DNA from 4 places in the Pseudomonas guariconensis genome. Region 1 is predicted to be linked to each of the others. Evidence: predicted binding sites of a transcription regulator. Region 1 holds the regulator's gene; each other region holds the start of a gene.
What was found. Region 1 encodes FliA, which starts transcription of late flagellar genes. Its sites were predicted from a motif close to CTAAAGTTTNNNNNNNNNNNGCCGNTAA; they were not measured.
Positions count from the first base shown of each region.

Region 1 (4,636 bases):
GGCGTCTGGGCAGAAAACTGGCCTTTGCCGTGCAACTGATCGAGCAGCGACTCGAACTCGGCATCGGTGATCTCGTCGCTGTCGCTTCCCGCGACCTCACCCTGCAGCTGTTCGGTAGCCTCGGCCTGGGCCTTCACCGCATCGAGCGAGTCGAGCAGTTGTTCGAACTCGCTATCGGTGATGTCGGGCTCGACCGCAGGCTCGGCTTCGGCGACGGCTGGAGCCTGGGCCGCAGGCGCTGGGGCCTCGGTACCGGCCGGCTCGGCCAGACGCGACAGTGCGGCCAGCAATTCCGGCGTGGCCGGGGTAATGTCGCTGCGCTCGCGCACCTGGCCAAACATGCTGTTGACCGTATCCAGTGCCTCGAGCACCACATCCATCAATTCCGCATCGACCCGGCGCTCACCTTTGCGCAGGATGTCGAACACGTTCTCGGCGATATGGCAGCACTCCACCAGCTCATTGAGCTGAAGGAAGCCGGCGCCCCCTTTTACAGTGTGAAAACCGCGGAAGATCGCATTGAGCAGGTCCGCATCTTCCGGTCGGCTTTCCAGCTCGACCAATTGCTCGGACAGTTGCTCGAGGATTTCGCCGGCCTCTACCAGGAAATCCTGGAGGATTTCTTCATCGGCGCCGAAGCTCATTGAACGTGCTCCCTAAAAACCCAGGCTGGACAGCAAATCGTCGACGTCGTCCTGACCGGACACGACATCTTCACGCTTATCGGCATGAATCTGCGGACCTTCACCCCGAGTCGGATGTTTTTCTTGATCTTTTTCAGCACGCAGCTGCTGGTGGTCATGTTCGATACCGGCAAAACGGTCGACCTGGCTGGCCATCAGCACGAGCTTGAGCAGATTGCTTTCGACTTCGGTGACCAGCGCGGTCACCCGTTTGATCACCTGGCCGGTGAGGTCTTGGTAGTCCTGGGCCAGGAGAATGTCGTTGAGATGGCCAGCGACCTTGCGGTTCCCCTCGGCGCTTTGCGTCAGGAAACTGTCGACGCGCTTGACCAGATCACGAAACTCCGGCGCTGCGACTTCACGGCGCATGAAGCGCTGCCAGTCGGTGCTCAGATTCTGGGCCTCGGCCTGCAGGTCGTTGAGCAGCGGCGTGCTCGCCTCCACCAGGTCCATGGTGCGGTTGGCCGCGCCTTCGGTGAGCTTGACCACGTAGGACAAGCGCTCGGTGGCGTCGGTGATCTGCGACACTTCCTCGGCCTGCGGCATGCGCGGGTCGATCTGGAAGCTGACGATCGCACTGTGCAGCTCGCGGGTGAGCTTGCCGACTTCCTGGTACAGGCCGCGGTCGCGGGTCTGGTTCAGCTGGTGGATCAGCTGCACCGCCTCGCCGAACCGGCCGTGCTCGAGGCTCTCGACCAGTTCCTGGGCGTGTTTCTTCAGGGTCGACTCGAACTCCCCCAACGATGTGTTCATTTGCTCCATGGCGCCCCCTGACGTGACTCAGCCGTTGACGCGTTCGAAGATCTTTTCGATCTTCTCCTTGAGCACCTGGGCGGTGAAGGGCTTGACCACATAGCCGTTGACCCCGGCCTGGGCCGCTTCGATGATCTGGTCGCGCTTGGCTTCAGCGGTCACCATCAACACCGGCATACCCTTGAGGCGGTCATGGGCACGGACCTTGCGCAGCAGGTCGATGCCGGACATGCCAGGCATGTTCCAGTCGGTCACGAGGAAGTCATAGTGGCCGTTTTCCAGCATCGGCAACGCCGTGGTGCCGTCGTCGGCCTCCTCGGTGTTGGTGAAGCCCAGGTCACGCAACAGGTTCTTGATGATCCGCCGCATCGTCGAAAAGTCGTCAACGATGAGGATTTTCATGTCTTTGTTCAATTAGACCTCCAAGCAGTCTTAAACGCGCCCGGCCCCCGGACGCGCATTCAATCAATTCGGTACAACATCCAACGACGGTGGCGAACCCTGGCTCAACGTGCCCGCCATTCCCCGAGACGGCTGCGCAGGCGCGCGGCGCACTGGCTGTGCAACTGGCTGACACGCGACTCGCTGACCCCAAGCACCTCACCGATTTCCTTGAGGTTCAGCTCTTCGTCGTAGTACAGCGCCAGCACCAGACGCTCACGCTCCGGCAGGTTGGCGATGGCTTCGGTCAGCGCGGCCTGGAAGCGCTCGTCTTCCAGGTCCCGCGAAGGTTCCAGCTGGCCACTGGCGCCATCCTCGTGCAGCCCTTCGTGCTCGCCGTCCTGCAGGAGGTCGTCGAAGCTGAACAGGCGACTGCCCAGGGTGTCGTTCAGAATCCCGTAATAATCATCGAGACTCAATTGGAGTTCGGCAGCAACTTCATGATCTTTAGCGTCGCGACCGGTTCTGGCCTCCACGGCGCGTATCGCGTCGCTGACCATGCGGGTGTTGCGGTGTACCGAACGCGGCGCCCAATCCCCCTTGCGTACCTCATCGAGCATGGCCCCACGAATGCGGATGCCGGCGTAGGTTTCGAAGCTCGCGCCCTTGCTGGCATCGTATTTGTTGGCCACTTCCAGCAAGCCGATCATGCCCGCCTGGATCAGGTCCTCGACCTGTACGTTGGCCGGCAGGCGCGCCAGCAAGTGATAGGCAATGCGCTTGACCAGAGGGGCATAACGTTCGACCAGTTCGTAGTGGGCATCACGCGCCGCCCGGCTGTACATCTTGAAACCGCTCGCATTCATAGTACCGGTCCTGCGCTGGTAGGCTGCACCAGACGCTCGACGAAAAACTCCAGGTGCCCGCGCGGGTTGGCAGGCAGCGGCCAGCTGTCGACCTTCTGCGCGATGGCCTTGAAGGCCAGCGCACACTTGGATCGAGGGAAGGCCTCATAGACCGCCCGCTGCTTCTGCACCGCCTTGCGTACACATTCGTCGTAAGGCACGGCACCGACGTATTGTAAGGCGACGTCCAAGAAGCGATCCGTGACCTTGGTCAACTTGGCAAACAGGTTGCGCCCTTCCTGCGGGCTCTGCGCCATGTTGGCCAGGACCCGGAAGCGGTTCATGCCGTAATCGCGGTTGAGCAGCTTGATCAAGGCGTAGGCATCGGTGATCGAGGTCGGCTCGTCGCAGACCACCAACAGCACCTCCTGCGCGGCGCGCACGAAGCTCACCACCGAGTCCCCGATTCCCGCGGCGGTATCGATCACCAGCACATCGAGGTTGTCGCCGATCTCGCTGAACGCCTGGATCAGCCCGGCATGCTGGGCTGGCGCCAGGTGCACCATGTTCTGGGTGCCGGAGGCGGCCGGCACGATGCGCACACCGCCTGGCCCCTGCAACAGCACATCGCGCAGCTCGCAGCGCCCTTCGATGACATCGGCCAGGGTGCGCTTGGGCGACAGCCCCAGCAGGACGTCGACGTTGGCCAGGCCCAGGTCGGCATCCAGCAACATGACCCGGCGGCCGAGCTCGGCCAGCGCCAGGGACAGGTTCACTGAAACGTTGGTCTTGCCCACGCCACCTTTACCGCCGGTCACGGCGATCACCTGTACGGGATGCATGCTACCCATGTTTGTTCTTTACCTTGTCTCGGGGCCCAGGCCACATCAGGAGCTGAACACGACGCTCAGGATGCAGGTACTTTGCGCTGTCCATTCGTCAACCCGCACGCTTGCCTGGGTTGTGGTAGAGATCAGCGAACATGTCGGCCATCGCCTCTTCGCTGGGCTCGTCCTGCATCTGCACACTGACCGCACGGCTGACTAACTGATGTTTGCGCGGCAGTTGCAGGTCGTCAGGAATGCGCGGTCCATCGGTCAGATAGGCCACGGGCAATTCGTGACTGATGGCAAGGCTCAGCACTTCGCCGAGGCTGGCCGTTTCATCAAGCTTGGTCAGGATGCAGCCGGCCAGGCCACAGCGCTTGTAGCTGTGGTAGGCGGCGGTCAGCACCTGCTTCTGGCTGGTGGTGGCCAGGACCAGGTAGTTCTTGGCGGCGATGCCGCGTCCGGCCAGGCTCTCCAGTTGCAGCCGCAGGGCCGGGTCGCTGGCCTGCAGGCCTGCGGTGTCGATCAGCACCACGCGCTTGCGCAACAGCGGATCGAGCGCCTGGGCCAAGGACTGGCCCGGGTCGACATAGGTCACCGGCACATTGAGGATGCGCCCCAATGTCTTGAGCTGCTCTTGGGCGCCAATGCGGAAGCTGTCCATGCTCACCAGCGCCAGATGCTGGGCGCCGTATTTGAGCACGTAGCGCGCCGCCAGCTTTGCCAACGTGGTGGTCTTGCCCATACCAGCCGGACCGACCATGGCGATCACACCGCCCTCTTCGATCGGCTCGATCTCGGGGACCTGGATCATCCGTGCCAGGTGGGCCAAGATCATGCGCCAGGCGTGGCGCGGGTCTTCGATCTCGCCGGCAAGCTCGAGTGCTTCGCGAGCGATCGGGCCCGACAGGCCGATACGCTGCAAACGACGCCAAAGGTTGGCCTGCTGCGGCTTGTTGCCCTGCAGCTGGCTCCAGGCCAGGGATCCGAGCTGGACTTCGAGCAATTCGCGCAGGCCCGACAGCTCCGAGCGCATGGCATCGAACAGACGCGGATCGACCGGTGCCGGCGCTGGAGCCGCAACCTGCGCCGGCGCGTCAACCTGTGGCTCGACCAGTGGCTCGGAGGCGGTCAACGACAATCCGGC
Region 1 is NZ_CP162012.1:1,612,030-1,616,665, reverse strand. Features, by position in the region: gene AB1N67_RS07345 (chemotaxis protein CheA) at 1-644, opposite strand, end outside; gene AB1N67_RS07340 (protein phosphatase CheZ) at 657-1,445, opposite strand; gene AB1N67_RS07335 (chemotaxis response regulator CheY) at 1,464-1,838, opposite strand; gene fliA (RNA polymerase sigma factor FliA) at 1,943-2,683, opposite strand; gene fleN (flagellar synthesis regulator FleN) at 2,680-3,513, opposite strand; gene flhF (flagellar biosynthesis protein FlhF) at 3,602-4,636, opposite strand, start outside.

Region 2 (4,636 bases), 1.1 Mb from region 1:
TCGCCCGCGTGGTCGAAGCAGGCGGTTTCGCCGCGGCGGGCCGCCAGTTGGGCATTCCCAAGTCGCGTCTGTCGCGGCGCATCGCCGAGCTGGAAGAACGCTTGGGCACGCGCCTTCTGCAGCGCACCACCCGACAACTGAAGCTCACCGCCGTGGGCGAGCGCTACCTGCAGCATTGCCAGGCCATGCTGCTGGAGGCCGAGGCCGCGGACGAAGCGGTGGCGAGCATGAGCAGCGAACCGCGCGGGCGTCTGCGGGTGTCGTGCCCGGTGGCGCTGGCCCATGCGTTCCTGCCGGATGTGGTCAGCCGGTTTCTTGAGCAGTATCCGTTGGTGCAATTGGATTTGGTCCTGCTCAATCGGCGGGTCGATCTGATTTCCGAAGGGGTCGACGTGGCCCTGCGCGTGCGTGACCTAGGTGATGAGGACCCGGCCTTGGTCACTCGCCGCCTGCGCCCGGCGCAAACTCACCTGGTGGCCGCGCCGGGCTTTGCCGACCACTTGCGCGAGCCGTCGGAACTGGCCGGTTTGCCTGTGCTTGGTGCGGCGGAGGCAGATCGGTTGGTGCATCTGCGCCTGATCGGCCCTGGCGGACAGCAACAGGAGCTGGCCCTGGAACCTCGCCTGGCGGTGGACGATTTCTTGGTGCGCAAGGCGGCCGTGCGTGCAGGCCTGGGGTTTACCGCCCTGCCGAGCATGTTCTGCGAAGAGGAACTCGAACGCGGCGAACTGGTACGCCTGTTGCCGGATTGGTCGCTGCCTGGCGGTTGGCTGCAGGCGGTCTACCCTCATCGCCGGGGCCTGCTCCCGGCGGTGCGAGTATGGATCGATCATCTGGCGGCTTCGTTCGAAGCCTGTGGAGAGCGGTATGTCTGAGCGGCGGATGACGCCAGAACAGGTGGCAGCGTTCTGCCTGAACCTGCCCGGTGCCCGGGAGGACTATAAATGGGGCGGCGTACGGGTGTTTTCGGTCGCGGGCAACAAGATGTTCGCGGTACTCGACCTCGCGGGCGCGGGGTTGTCTTTCAAAGTGGCCGATGAGCTGTTCCTGGGCTATTGCGACCGCCCCGGCATCCGTCCGGCGCCTTATCTTGCAAGGGCGCGCTGGATCAGCATGGCCCCACCCTACCCCATGGGGCGCGAGGAATTGTGCGACCTGCTGCAACGCTCACACCAGTTGGTAGTGAAGCGGCTGCCCAAACGGCTGCAGGTTGGGCTGTTGCAAGGATGAAAAGACACGTCGGGGCAGTCATTGCCGCCTCGACATCAATGACCGGTCAGGACGCCGAGCGCACCACCCAGCCAGCGGCCGCCCAGCAGCAAATGGTCGGCCCAGAACGCCTGGTGCAACATCACGATGACCCAGAACGTCGCCTGGTAGGACACCTTGCGCGTCTTGTGTCGAAACAACTGCTGCGCCACCAGCGCGCCGGGCCAACCACCGCACAGCTCGCTGGCGTGCAGGACCTTCTCGGGCGTCCGCCAGGCCTGGGTGCGGGCTCGCTGTTTGTCCTGCCAGTAGAGCAACAGGCTGACCAGACTCGCCAGCGGATACACCACCAATGGCGCCCAGGACTGACCGCTGAAGGCCATTTGCGCGGCACCCACTGCCGGCAGCAGGCACAGCCCGGCCAGGGCCAGCAACTTCAGGTGCACGTTGCGTACGCCCTCCTGGGCGCGGCTGCCGCCACGCCGAGGTACAGTGTGCGAACGGGCCATCTCAGCCGTGCGCCGTGGCCCAGTTGACCCAGCCAAATTGCCAGGTCGCCAGGATCAGCAAGCCGAAAACGATGCGATACCAGGCAAATGCCGCATAGCTGTGGTTAGCGATGAACTTCAGCAGACCCCTTACGGCGATCATGGCGAAGATGAACGAGACCACGAAACCGATGGCGAACACCGGCAGATCGCCAGGCTGGAACAGGTCACGGTACTTGTAGCCCGAATAGACTGCGGCGCCGACCATGGTCGGCATGGCCAGGAAAAACGAGAACTCGGTCGCGGCTTTGCGCGACAGGCCGAACAGCAGGCCGCCGATGATGGTCGAGCCTGAGCGCGACGTCCCCGGAATCATCGCCAGGCACTGGACAAGGCCGATCTTCAACGCGTGACTCCAGCGCATGTCATCGACATGGTCGACCTCGATGCGGTGGTCGCGTCGCTCCGCCCAGAGCATGATCACCCCGCCAACCACCAGGGCTGCAGCCACGGTGACCGGGTTGAACAGGTATTCATGGATCAGATCGGCGAACAGCACGCCCAGCACCACCGCCGGGAAGAAGGCGATCAGCAGATTGGCAGTGAAACGACGCGCCTGGGGTTGGCTCTGCAAGCCGAGGACCACATCGAAGATCTTGCGCCGAAACTCCCAGACCACGGCCAGGATCGCGCCAAGCTGGATGATGATGTTGAACGCCATGGCGCGCTCGCCGCCGAAGTCGATCAGATCGGCGACGATAATCTGGTGCCCCGTGCTGGAGATCGGCAGGAATTCTGTCAAACCCTCGACCACGCCTAAGATGATTGCCTGCAAGGCACTCCAAAAATCCATCATTCCCCCGATGGAGCGCAGCTCCTGGCTGGCCCCTTGTACTTGATTTGCTTAGTGATTGCCGCGAAAGGCCCGGCCGTTTTACAGCGACTGCCGGCCGCATTGCCAGTGGAAATACGCCGATGCCTAAAGGTTTCATCTTGCGCGGCCGAAATCCTATCAGAGGTGCTTGTCAATCGCTCGCACGGCATGCGACACGAAATGCCTCTTCCGGCACTTAGCCCTTGGTCGAGTGTGTCGCGATGCGTAAAGCATGCTTGGATGCGCCTGATAACAAGAACAATGCGGGAGTACCTTTCATGAAGACCTTGAGGTCGATGTCGATCAGCCGTCGCCTGTCGCTGATCCTGCTGGTGGCGGTGGCCATGCTGGTGATCCTGGGCCTGTTGATGCTGCGCCAGCTCCACGGCGACCTGTATCAGGCCAAGGCCCAGAAAACCCAGCACGTGGTACAGACCGCTGCCGGAGTGCTGGCCTACTACCAAGGCCTGGAGGCCGCCGGCACACTCAGCCGTGAGGCAGCCCAACAACAGGCGTTGCAGGTGGTACGTGGCCTGCGCTACGACAAAGATGACTATTTCTGGATCAACGACCTGGGGCCGAAGATGATCATGCATCCGACCAACCCCAAGCTCGACGGCCAGGACCTGTCCGCCATCCGCGACCCTGACGGCTTTGCCGTTTTCAACGAAATGGTCGCCCTCGCCCGCAGCCAGGACGCAGGCTCGGTCAACTACCGCTGGCCCAAACCCGGCGCCAGCGAACCGGTGGCCAAGACTTCCTACATCCAGCTGTTCAAACCCTGGGGCTGGATTATCGGCTCGGGTGTCTATATCGACGACGTTCAGGCCGAATTCGCCCGCCAAGTGCGCGATGCCTCCCTGCTCGGCCTGGGTATCGCCGTGCTGATGGCCCTGCTGGTGCTGTTGATCGCCCGCAGCATCGCTCGCCCGTTGCAGGATGCCGTGCAGGCCATGGGCAACATCGCCAGCGGCGAAAGCGACTTGACCCGGCGCCTGGATACCCATGGTAGAGACGAGCTCACGCATTTGGGCGAGCACTTCAACCGCTTCAACGGCAAGCTGCAGGGTGTGGTCGGCCAACTGCAAGGCGCGGCCCATGCCCTGGCCCAGTCCGCCAGCCACGTCGGCGACAACGCGGGCCAAGCCCAGGCGCGCAGCGTTCAGCAATCGCTGCAGATGGACCAGGTGGCCACTGCCGTCAACGAAGTCACCTATGCGGTTCAAGACGTCGCCAAGACCGCCGAACAGGCAGCCAACGAGATGCACGCGGCCCAAGTGCAGGTCGATCATGGCCAGCAGGCCATCCACAGTAGCCTGGAGCAGATCGACCGGCTGTCGAGCACCATCGACCAGGCGGTGCAGGTGATCCGCGAACTGGCCGGGCACAGCACCCGGATCGGTGGCGTACTGGAAGTGATCCGCTCTATCGCCGAACAGACCAACCTGCTGGCCCTCAATGCCGCGATCGAGGCGGCCCGGGCGGGTGAACAGGGCCGAGGTTTTGCCGTGGTCGCCGATGAAGTGCGGTTGCTGGCTCAGCGCACCGCCCAGTCGACCGCCGAGATCCAGACCATGATCGAGCACCTGCAAAGCCAGTCGGAAGCAGCCGTCAAGGCCATCGACACCAGCAGCGAAGCCTCGCGCCAGACCGTCCATCAAGCCCGCGAGGCCGGCACCAGCCTGGATGCTATCAGCCAGGCATTGAACAACCTCACCGCGCTCAACGCGTCGATCGCCAGTGCCACCTTGCAGCAAGCCCATGTGGTCGAAGAGATCAATCGCAATGTCCTCGACACCGCCGGACTGTCTCAGCAGACCGCCGAGGCGGCCCGCCAGTCCAGCGATGCGGGTGCCTCCCTGGCGCGCCTGAGCGAAGACTTGGAACAGTTGCTGCGCCAGTTCAAGGTCTGACAGCTTATCGATTTGTTCACGGGTGAACCCGCTCCTACCTTAGGAGCGGGGTTGCCCGCGAACAGGCCGCCATCAGCCACTACAGCTTCCCCGCCCCACAGGCTACAATCGCGACCTTCCCCACTCCCAAGGATCGCCGATGTCCGGCCTCG
Region 2 is NZ_CP162012.1:2,725,682-2,730,317, forward strand. Features, by position in the region: gene AB1N67_RS12510 (LysR substrate-binding domain-containing protein) at 1-875, shown strand, start outside; gene AB1N67_RS12515 (MmcQ/YjbR family DNA-binding protein) at 868-1,230, shown strand; gene AB1N67_RS12520 (DUF1294 domain-containing protein) at 1,266-1,718, opposite strand; gene AB1N67_RS12525 (undecaprenyl-diphosphate phosphatase) at 1,720-2,550, opposite strand; gene AB1N67_RS12530 (methyl-accepting chemotaxis protein) at 2,850-4,484, shown strand; gene pnuC (nicotinamide riboside transporter PnuC) at 4,624-4,636, shown strand, end outside.
Region 2: the regulator FliA is predicted to act here: its motif matches at 2,797-2,824, upstream of AB1N67_RS12530 (methyl-accepting chemotaxis protein).

Region 3 (4,636 bases), 1.1 Mb from region 1:
GGCGTGGTTCTCCGGCGTCAGGCGCAGTTGCGCTGCCTGGCCCATCAGCCGTTGCAACAATTTGCTCTGGTTCAGTGGCAGCACCAGCGAGGCTGCCTCCGGGGGCAGACCTGCGGTCTGCTGAACACGCAGGCATTCATTGGGTCTGTCGAGCGCCAGCAGCATGACCCGCTGCATGCCGCAGGCCAGGAGGGCTTCGCGCGCCTGGGTGCTCAGGTGCAGGATGGTGGTGAACGGGCTGGGTTGGACCAGCAACTCGCCACAGATTTTGCGCCAGTGTTCCAGATCCTTACTGGTGGGTGGCTCAGGTGCGAGCATGTCCGGATGCGGTCGCCGCTGGTGCCAGGGCCAGAGCAGCGCTTCGGCGGGATGGAACAGGGCGTGCCGGGCGTGGTGCCGGGCACTGGCTGCCGCTTGCTGGTGAACCTGTTGCTGGACATCGTCGAGCGAGGTTTGTAGGTACAAGGCCGTCAGCAACTGCCAGCGCAGTAGGTGAGGGTTGTCCCAGCCCACCTGCGCCGCCAGAGCCAGTCCGTTGGCCAGCAGCACGGTGTTGGCCGGTTGGTTGAACCAGCGGCGCAGCCCGGGCTCTTCATCCAGACGCTGTTGCTGGGAGAAGGCATCCTGCTCGCGCGCGATGGTCAGGATCTGGGCCAATTGTTCGCGCTCATCGAGCAGCAGGCGATAACCCTGGGTCACCCAGCCGGGCAAGCGCCATTGCTCGGCCATGGCTTGGCACAGGGTCACGATGCGCACGCCGAACAGTGCCTGCTCGACTTCGGCAGCCTCCTCGCCCTTGTGGATGACTCGCAGTTCCCAGGCATCGAGCAATTTAGGGTAGGCCAAAGCCAGGGGCCACAGTGGTGACAAGAACAACAGGCTGCCCCAATGGATCTCTTGCCACAACCGGGCCAGGCGGCTGGCGAACAGGCCACTGGCCTGCTGGGCAGCGTGCTGGCTGATCAGCAGGAACTGACGCAGTACCGGCGGAATATCTTCGCCAGGGACGGCGGGCAGACGTGCCAGCAGGCTCGCGGTGCGGGCCAGACCTAGGCGATTGAGGGCGACTTCCAGGCTCTCGGCGGGTTCGGCCTGGCTGGCGTTGGCCGGATGGTTCGCCTCGCGCATCACCGAAAGCACCAGCGCTGGGCTGTCCTGCATGAGTTCGGCGATGTCGCGCAAAGAGCGCCGGCTATCGTTGATGGCGGCCAGTACCCGGTCATGACTCTCCTTGGGTACTGGCAGGCGGATGCCATCGAGCAGTTTTACCCAGGCATCGAGCGTGGGTGGAATCTGGCTTGGTACCTTAGCGTCCATTGGCATTTTGACATCAGTCCGAACTGGCTTTTCGCATTTTGTGCCTATAGTCTGGCGCAGTTCTGTCGATAAGTAGAAGAAGAGTTTTAAAGCTCCCGCCCCTGACCCTGACCACCACAGCAAGTGCTTTGAACCTATGGCTAAAATTATCGGCATCATCGTCGTATTCGCGAGCGTGCTCGGCGGCTACGTGCTATCCCACGGCAAGATCGCGGCGCTGATCCAGCCGTTCGAAGTGCTGATCATCGGCGGTGCGGCCTTCGGTGCGTTCCTTCAGGCCAACCCTGGTCACATGACCATGCATGTGATCAAGAAGTCGCTGAAGATGTTCGGCACCCGTTTCACTCACACCTTCTACCTGGAGGTGCTGGGCCTGGTCTATGAGATCCTCAACAAGAGCCGCCGCGAGGGCATGATGGCCATCGAGGGTGATATCGAAGACCCAGCCGCCAGCCCCATCTTCGCCAAATACCCGGCCGTTCTGGGCGACGAGCGCATGACCGCGTTCATCTGCGACTACCTGCGCATCATGTCTACCGGCAACATGGCGCCCCACGAGCTCGAAGGCCTGTTCGACATGGAGCTGTTGAACATGAAAGAAGAGCTCGAGCACCCTTCCCATGCGGTGACAGGCATCGCCGATGGCATGCCCGGCTTCGGTATCGTGGCCGCGGTTCTCGGGATTGTCGTGACCATGGCATCGCTGGGCGATGGCGACCAGAAGTCCATCGGTCTGCACGTGGGCGCCGCGCTCGTGGGTACGTTCTTCGGTATTCTCGCGGCCTACGGCTTCTTTGGTCCGTTGGCCAACGCCCTGCGTCATGACGCGAAGGAAGAGCTGAACGTCTACGAGGCAATCAAGGCATCGCTGGTGGCCTCTGCCTCTGGCATGCCGCCGTCGCTGGCCGTGGAGTTCGGGCGCAAGGTGCTTTATCCGGCGCACCGTCCAAGCTTCGCCGAGCTGGAACAAGCGGTTCGCGGTCGCTAAATCATGGAGAACAATCAGCCCATCATCGTCAAGCGCGTCAAGCGCTTTGGCGACGGTCACCACGGCGGTGCCTGGAAGATCGCCTTTGCCGACTTCGCCACCGCGATGATGGCGTTTTTTCTGGTGCTCTGGCTGCTGTCCACGGCCACGCCTGAACAGAAGCTCGCCATCGCTGGCTATTTCAAGGACCCGATAGGCTTCTCCGAGAGCGGCACCCCCTACGTCATCGACCTGGGTGGTTCGCCACAATTGGCGCCGGAGAAAACCATCAATCCGGAAGAAAAATCCGAGCCGACACCTGACACCAGCATCCAGTTGGACAAAGACAAGGTCGAGACCTTGGCCGAGCAGGTCGAGCAGGAGCGCTTGCAATTGCTGTTGCAGGAACTGCAGAACAAGGTCGAGGAAAGCCCGCAACTGCAGAAGTTCAAGGACCAGATCCTGTTCGAGATCACCCAGGACGGCCTGCGCATTCAGATCATGGATGCCGAGAACCGGCCGATGTTCGACCTGGGCAGTGCACGCCTGCAGCCATACTTCGAGGACATCCTGTTGGCCATGGCCGACACCATCAAGGCAGTGCCGAACAAGATCAGCATCAGTGGTCATACCGATGCCAAGCCATACGCCGGCACTGGCGAGTTCGGCAACTGGGAACTGTCGGCCAACCGCGCCAACGCCGCGCGCCGTGCGCTGGTCGCCGGAGGGTATCCGGATGAGCAGGTGGCACGGGTGGTGGGTTATGCCTCGTCGTCGCTGTTCGATCGCAAGGACCCGTTCAACCCGGTCAACCGACGTATCGACATCATTGTCCTGACCAAGAAGGCCCAGCGCACCATCGAAGGCGAGCAGGGCACGCCACAGGCCCCGCCGGCGACAGAACAGGCTCCGGCCAATGGTGCGCCGGGGGCGGCTACCCCGGCCGCGCCGGGCCCGGGCGATACGGCTCAGGCACCGATGCAGCCGCGTGAGCTTCGCCAGAAGCTGAACATCTTCGAAGATGGCGTGTTGAAAATGGACAATACCCAGGAGTGAGACCTGGGCTGGGCCAGTCCACATAAGGCCGCGTCTGCAATCGCTGCAGGCGCGGCCTTGTTTTGTCTGGGAACTGTTCGGCAGACCCGCGCTGGATGACTCAGTAGGTGTCCTGCGGCAGGCTGGCGATGATCGAGCGGTAGCTGTTCATCCGCTGTGGCTTGATGCGCCCGTCATCCAGAGCCTGGAGCAAGGCGCAGCCGGGTTCACGGTCGTGTTTGCAGTCGCGGAAGCGGCAGTGGCCGAGCAGTTCGCGGAACTCGATGAAGCCGGCCTCGACATCGTCGCGGCTGACATGGCCCAGGCCGAATTCGCGGATGCCGGGTGAGTCGATCAGATCACCACCATTGGGGAAATGGTACAGGCGGGCTGTGGTGGTAGTGTGCGTGCCTTGGCCGGACCATTCGGACAGATCGCCCACACGAGTCCTGACCTCCGGCAACAGGCTGTTGACCAGCGATGACTTGCCGACCCCGGACTGGCCAACGAACACGCTGATGTGCTTGTCCAGCGTCTGCTGCAAACGCTGCATGCCCTCGCCCTGATGAGCCGAAACCTCCAAAAGGGGATAACCTAGGTCGCGGTAAACCGCCAGGAGGGCCTCGATGGTCGGGCCGTTCTGCTCATCGATCAGGTCGGCCTTGTTCAGCAGCAGAAGAGGGCGGATGCCTGCGTGTTCGGCGGCGACCAGGTAGCGGTCGATCAGGTTGGCCTGGGGTTCGGGTGCGGGAGCGAAGACGATCACGATCAGGTCGACATTCGCCGCGACCGGCTTGAGCTGGCCGTGATTGTTCGGCCGGCACAGCTCGGCGGTGCGGGGCATCTGCGCGACGATCACACCATTGCCCTGGTTGCCCGCTCGCCATACCACCCGATCGCCAGTGACCAGTGCCGGTAAATTGGCTCGCAAATGACAGCGAAACACCTGGCCCTTGGACTCGCCATCCTGCGCCTCGACCTCCACCTGCACGCCGAAGTGAGCGATCACCAGCCCCAACTGCTCAGGGCCTAGATCACCCCCTTCCAGCTCCTGCAGGGCGTGTTGCTCACGTTTGGCGGCGCGAGCGGCGCGCTCGCCTTGGATTTTTTCGATGCGCCAGTTTTGGCGACGGTTGAGCTGGCGTTTGGCCATGGAGGTTCCGTGTCGGCGGGGCAGAAGGAAAAACGGCTGGCAGTTTAGCACGCCGGAAGCCCTCGCCTTATTCGGTTACGGTTTCGCGGCCAAATGCACGGCGAAAGCTGCTATTTCTATAGAAATGACTACATATATAGAGAGGGTGAAAAAATCGGGGAAAC
Region 3 is NZ_CP162012.1:559,845-564,480, forward strand. Features, by position in the region: gene AB1N67_RS02535 (HDOD domain-containing protein) at 1-1,323, opposite strand, end outside; gene motA (flagellar motor stator protein MotA) at 1,454-2,305, shown strand; gene motB (flagellar motor protein MotB) at 2,309-3,340, shown strand; gene rsgA (small ribosomal subunit biogenesis GTPase RsgA) at 3,441-4,472, opposite strand.
Region 3: the regulator FliA is predicted to act here: its motif matches at 1,362-1,389, upstream of motA (flagellar motor stator protein MotA).

Region 4 (4,636 bases), 2.6 Mb from region 1:
CACCTGCTGCCAGTCGAACTGCTGATCAATGTGAACACCGGACACGGGCTGGCCATGGTCTTCTCGTTGCTGGCCGCGGCCATCACCTGGAACCTCGGCACCTGGTACTTCGGCATCCCCGCATCCAGCTCTCATACCCTGATCGGCTCGATCCTGGGCGTGGGCCTGGCCAATGCCCTGCTCAACGACATCCCCCTCGGCGATGGCGTCAACTGGCAGAAAGCGATCGACATCGCCATGTCGCTGGTGATCTCGCCCATGGCCGGCTTCGCCGTCGCGGCCCTGGTATTGATCGGCCTCAAATGGTGGCGCCCGCTGTCGAAGATGCACAAGACACCGGAACAACGCCGCAAGCTGGACGACAAGAAGCATCCGCCATTCTGGAATCGCCTGGTGCTGGTGATTTCCGCGATGGGCGTCAGCTTCGTGCACGGCTCCAACGACGGCCAGAAAGGCATCGGCCTGATCATGCTGGTCCTGATCGGTATCGTTCCTGCCAAGTTCGTCCTCGACCTGAATAGCACCACCTACCAGATCGAGCGTACCCGCGACGCCACCCTGCACATGAGCCAGTTCTACCAGCGCAACGCCGCCACCCTGGGCGAGTTCCTGGCACTGGGCAAGGCCAAGTCGACCGACCTGCCGGAGCAGTTCAGCTGCAATCCGCAGCAGACCGAACCGACCATCGCCGCCCTGCAATCGTCGCTGCACGGTGTCACCGACTACCGCGACCTGAGCGCGGAGAAGCGCGTCGAAGTCCGTCGCTATCTGCTCTGCCTGGATGACACCGCCAAGAAGGTCGGCAAGCTCCCAGGACTGGAAAGCCGTGAAAAGGCCGACCTCGAGAAGCTGCGCAAAGACCTGACCGCCACCACCGAATACGCACCGTTCTGGGTGATCGTGGCTGTCGCCCTGGCCCTGGGCCTGGGCACCATGGTCGGCTGGAAGCGCGTGGTGCTGACCGTCGGCGAGAAGATCGGCAAGCAAGGCATGACCTACGCCCAGGGCATGTCGGCGCAGATCACCGCAGCCTGCGCCATCGGCTTGGCCAACGTTTTCAGCCTGCCGGTCTCGACCACCCACGTATTGTCGTCGGGTGTCGCCGGCACCATGGTCGCCAACAAGAGCGGCCTGCAAGGCGGCACCGTGAAGACCATCCTGCTGGCCTGGGTCCTGACCCTGCCGGCTTCGATGGGCCTGGCCGCCGGCCTGTTCTGGCTGGCCTCCAAGGCGATCGGCTGATCGATACCGCTGTCATGAAAAAGGCGCCTTCGGGCGCCTTTTTCATGGGTTCACGATGCCTAGCACCTGTGAGTGCTGGCGCCACTGGCCACTACCGCCGTTTGCCGCCCAGCAGCGAGCCCATCAGGCCACGCACCAATTGGCGCCCCAACTGATTGGCCGCCTGGCGCACTGCCGACTTGATCGCCTGCCCCGCAGCACTCTGCAAAAACTCTCCAGCCTTGTCGGCGAAGCTCTCCTCATCGGCCTTGGGCTGCGGCACGGGCTCCACCGGCTCGCCCTTGCGAGCGGTCAGCATCTCATAAGCCGATTCACGGTCGACTGGTTTGTCATAACGTCCCGCCAGTGGCGAGGCTGCAACCAGCGCTTTGCGCTCGGTCTCGGTCAACGGCCCGATACGCGACTGCGGTGGCGCTACCAGTACCCGCTGGACCATTTCCGGCGTGCCTTTCTCCTGCAGGGTCCCTACCAATGCCTCACCGATACCCAGTTCGGTCAACACGGCGAGTGCATCGAATGCCGGGTTAGGACGGAATCCGTCGGCCACGGCCCTGAGCGACTTCTGCTCCTTGGCGGTGAACGCACGAAGCCCATGCTGGATACGCAGCCCCAACTGCGCCAGCACGGCATCGGGCAAGTCCCCTGGCGACTGGGTCACGAAATAAACCCCTACGCCTTTGGAGCGGATCAGTCGAACCACTTGCTCGAGGCGATCCTGCAGGGCCTTGGGGGTGCCGTTGAACAGCAGATGCGCCTCGTCGAAGAACAACGCCAACACCGGTTTGTCGGCATCACCACGCTCGGGCAACTGTTCGAACAGCTCGGCCAACAACCATAAAAGGAAGGTGGCGTAGACCTTCGGCGCCTCATGCACCAACCGGCTGGCATCGAGCAAGTGGATGCGCCCTCGCCCATCGCGGTCCGGGCGCAGTAGATCCTCCAGTTGCAGGGCCGGCTCTCCGAACAGGGCCTCGGCCCCCTGTTGCTCCAGAGTCGCCAGGCGACGTAGCAGGGCCTGGGTGGAGCCCGTGGTCATCAATGCGCTGTCCTCACCCAGCAATTGCGGGTTGTCCTTCAAGTGCCCGAGCAGCGCCTTGAGGTCCTTGAGGTCCAGGAGCAATAGCCCTTCGCGGTCAGCCACCTTGAAGGCTGCGTATAGTGCTGCCTGCTGGCTGTCGGTCAGTTCCAGCAAGTTGCCCAACAACAGAGGCCCCATTTCACTGAGTGTCGTTCGCAAGGGATGACCCGACTCCCCTGCAATATCCCACAAGGTCACGGGATAGGCCTGAGGGCGGTGGCCCAACCACGGCATTGCGGCGATACGCTCGGCCACTTTGCCCTGCGGGGCTCCGGCTGCCCCCAGGCCGCACAGGTCGCCCTTCACGTCGGCGGCGAACACCGCAACTCCCGCATCGCTGAAGACCTCGGCCAGGCGTTGCAGGGTCACGGTCTTGCCCGTCCCTGTGGCACCGGCAACCAGCCCATGACGGTTGGCCAGGCGCATGGCTTGGCTCACTGGCTGGCCGTCAGGCCCCGCCCCCACAACTATTTGCGAAGTATCCGACATCTTCTTTCATCCTCTATTCAAGCTTTGCCGCATAACGGCCGATACCCCGTGGTGCTACTCATTCTGAAAGACAGGAACATCCCGAAAAGGACCTCCGGTGATTGTTGCACTGTTTTCAAGCTGCCTTCGTGCGAACGACCCGATAAAAACCTTAGCGGACCACGCCATGAACAAAAGCCTACGTTTCAGCCACAAGATTCTCTTGGCGGCGTCTTTGATCGTGATACTCGCCTTCAGCCTGTTCACCCTCTACAACGATTATCTCCAGCGTAATGCCATTCGCGCCGACCTGGAGAGTTATCTGGCTGAAATGGGCGAATCCACCTCGACCAACATTCGCAACCTGTTCGATGGCCGAATCAAGTTAGTGGAAAACCTGTCGCAGAACATCGCACAGAATCCGGCCAATGCCGAAACCTTCATGAGTCAGCAAGCCCTACTGTCGAGCTTTCTCACCGTCTACCTGGGCAAGGTGGACGGCGGCTTCAGCGTGCGTCCCGATTCCAAGATGCCCGACGGCTACGACCCTCGCGTGCGCCCCTGGTACAAGGACGGCATGAACGCCAGTGGCGCCATGCTGACCGAACCCTACATCGACTTGACCACCAACAAGATGGTCATCGGTATCCTCAGCAAGGTCTCGAGCACTGTCGGTGTGGTCGGTGGGGACCTGGCCCTCGACGGCCTTGTGGACATCATCAATTCGCTGGACTTCGGCGGCATGGGCTACGCCTTCCTGGTCAACGACCAAGGCAAGATCCTGGTACATCCGAACAAAGACTTGGTGATGAAGTCGCTGTCGGACCTGTTCCCACAGCAAACACCCAAGCTGTCCGGCGAGCTGACCGAAGTCGAGTCCGACGGCCAGGCTCGCTTGCTGACCTTCACCCCGATCAAGGGGCTGCCTTCGGCCAACTGGTACATCGGCCTGTCGGTAGATAAAGACAAAGCCTTCGCCATGCTCAGCACCTTCCGCACCTCGGCGGTGATCGCGACGATCGTGGCGGTGGTCATCATCATTGCCCTGCTGGGTTTACTGATCCGCGTGCTGATGCAGCCCTTGCACACCATGACCCGTGCCATGGAAGACATCGCCGAGGGTGAAGGCGACCTGACCAAGCGCCTGCAGATCCATCAACACGATGAGTTCGGCATCCTCGGCACGGCGTTCAACCGCTTCGTCGAGCGTATCCACGCCTCGATCCGCGAAGTGTCCTCGGCCACCGAACAAGTCAACGAAGTGGCCTTGCGGGTGATCAGTGCCTCCAACTCGTCGATGGCAAACTCCGACGAGCAGGCCAACCGCACCAACAGCGTCGCCGCCGCCATCAACGAGCTCGGCGCCGCTGCCCAGGAGATCGCCGGCAACGCGGCCCAGGCCTCTCAGCACGCCACCTCGGCGCGCCTGCTGGCCGAAGAAGGCCAGCAGGTGGTGGAGCGCAACATCGAGGCGATGAATCGCCTGTCCGACCTGATCGTCACCTCCAGCGCCCACATCGAGACGCTCAACAACAAGACCGTCAACATCGGCCAGATTCTCGAGGTGATCACCAGCATTTCCCAACAGACGAACCTGCTGGCGCTCAACGCGGCGATCGAGGCCGCCCGTGCAGGCGAGGCTGGCCGCGGTTTCGCCGTGGTCGCCGACGAAGTACGCAACCTCGCCCACCGCACCCAGGAATCGGCACAGCAAGTGCAGAACATGATCGAGGAGCTGCAGGTCGGTGCCCGTGAGTCGGTCGAAACCATGGGTCAGAGCCAGCGCCACAGCCAGGACAGCGTGGAGATCGCCAACCAGGCCGGCGAGCGCCTGGACAGCGTGACCGT
Region 4 is NZ_CP162012.1:4,295,587-4,300,222, forward strand. Features, by position in the region: gene AB1N67_RS19875 (inorganic phosphate transporter) at 1-1,242, shown strand, start outside; gene AB1N67_RS19880 (helicase HerA-like domain-containing protein) at 1,334-2,809, opposite strand; gene AB1N67_RS19885 (methyl-accepting chemotaxis protein) at 2,976-4,636, shown strand, end outside.
Region 4: the regulator FliA is predicted to act here: its motif matches at 2,827-2,854, upstream of AB1N67_RS19885 (methyl-accepting chemotaxis protein).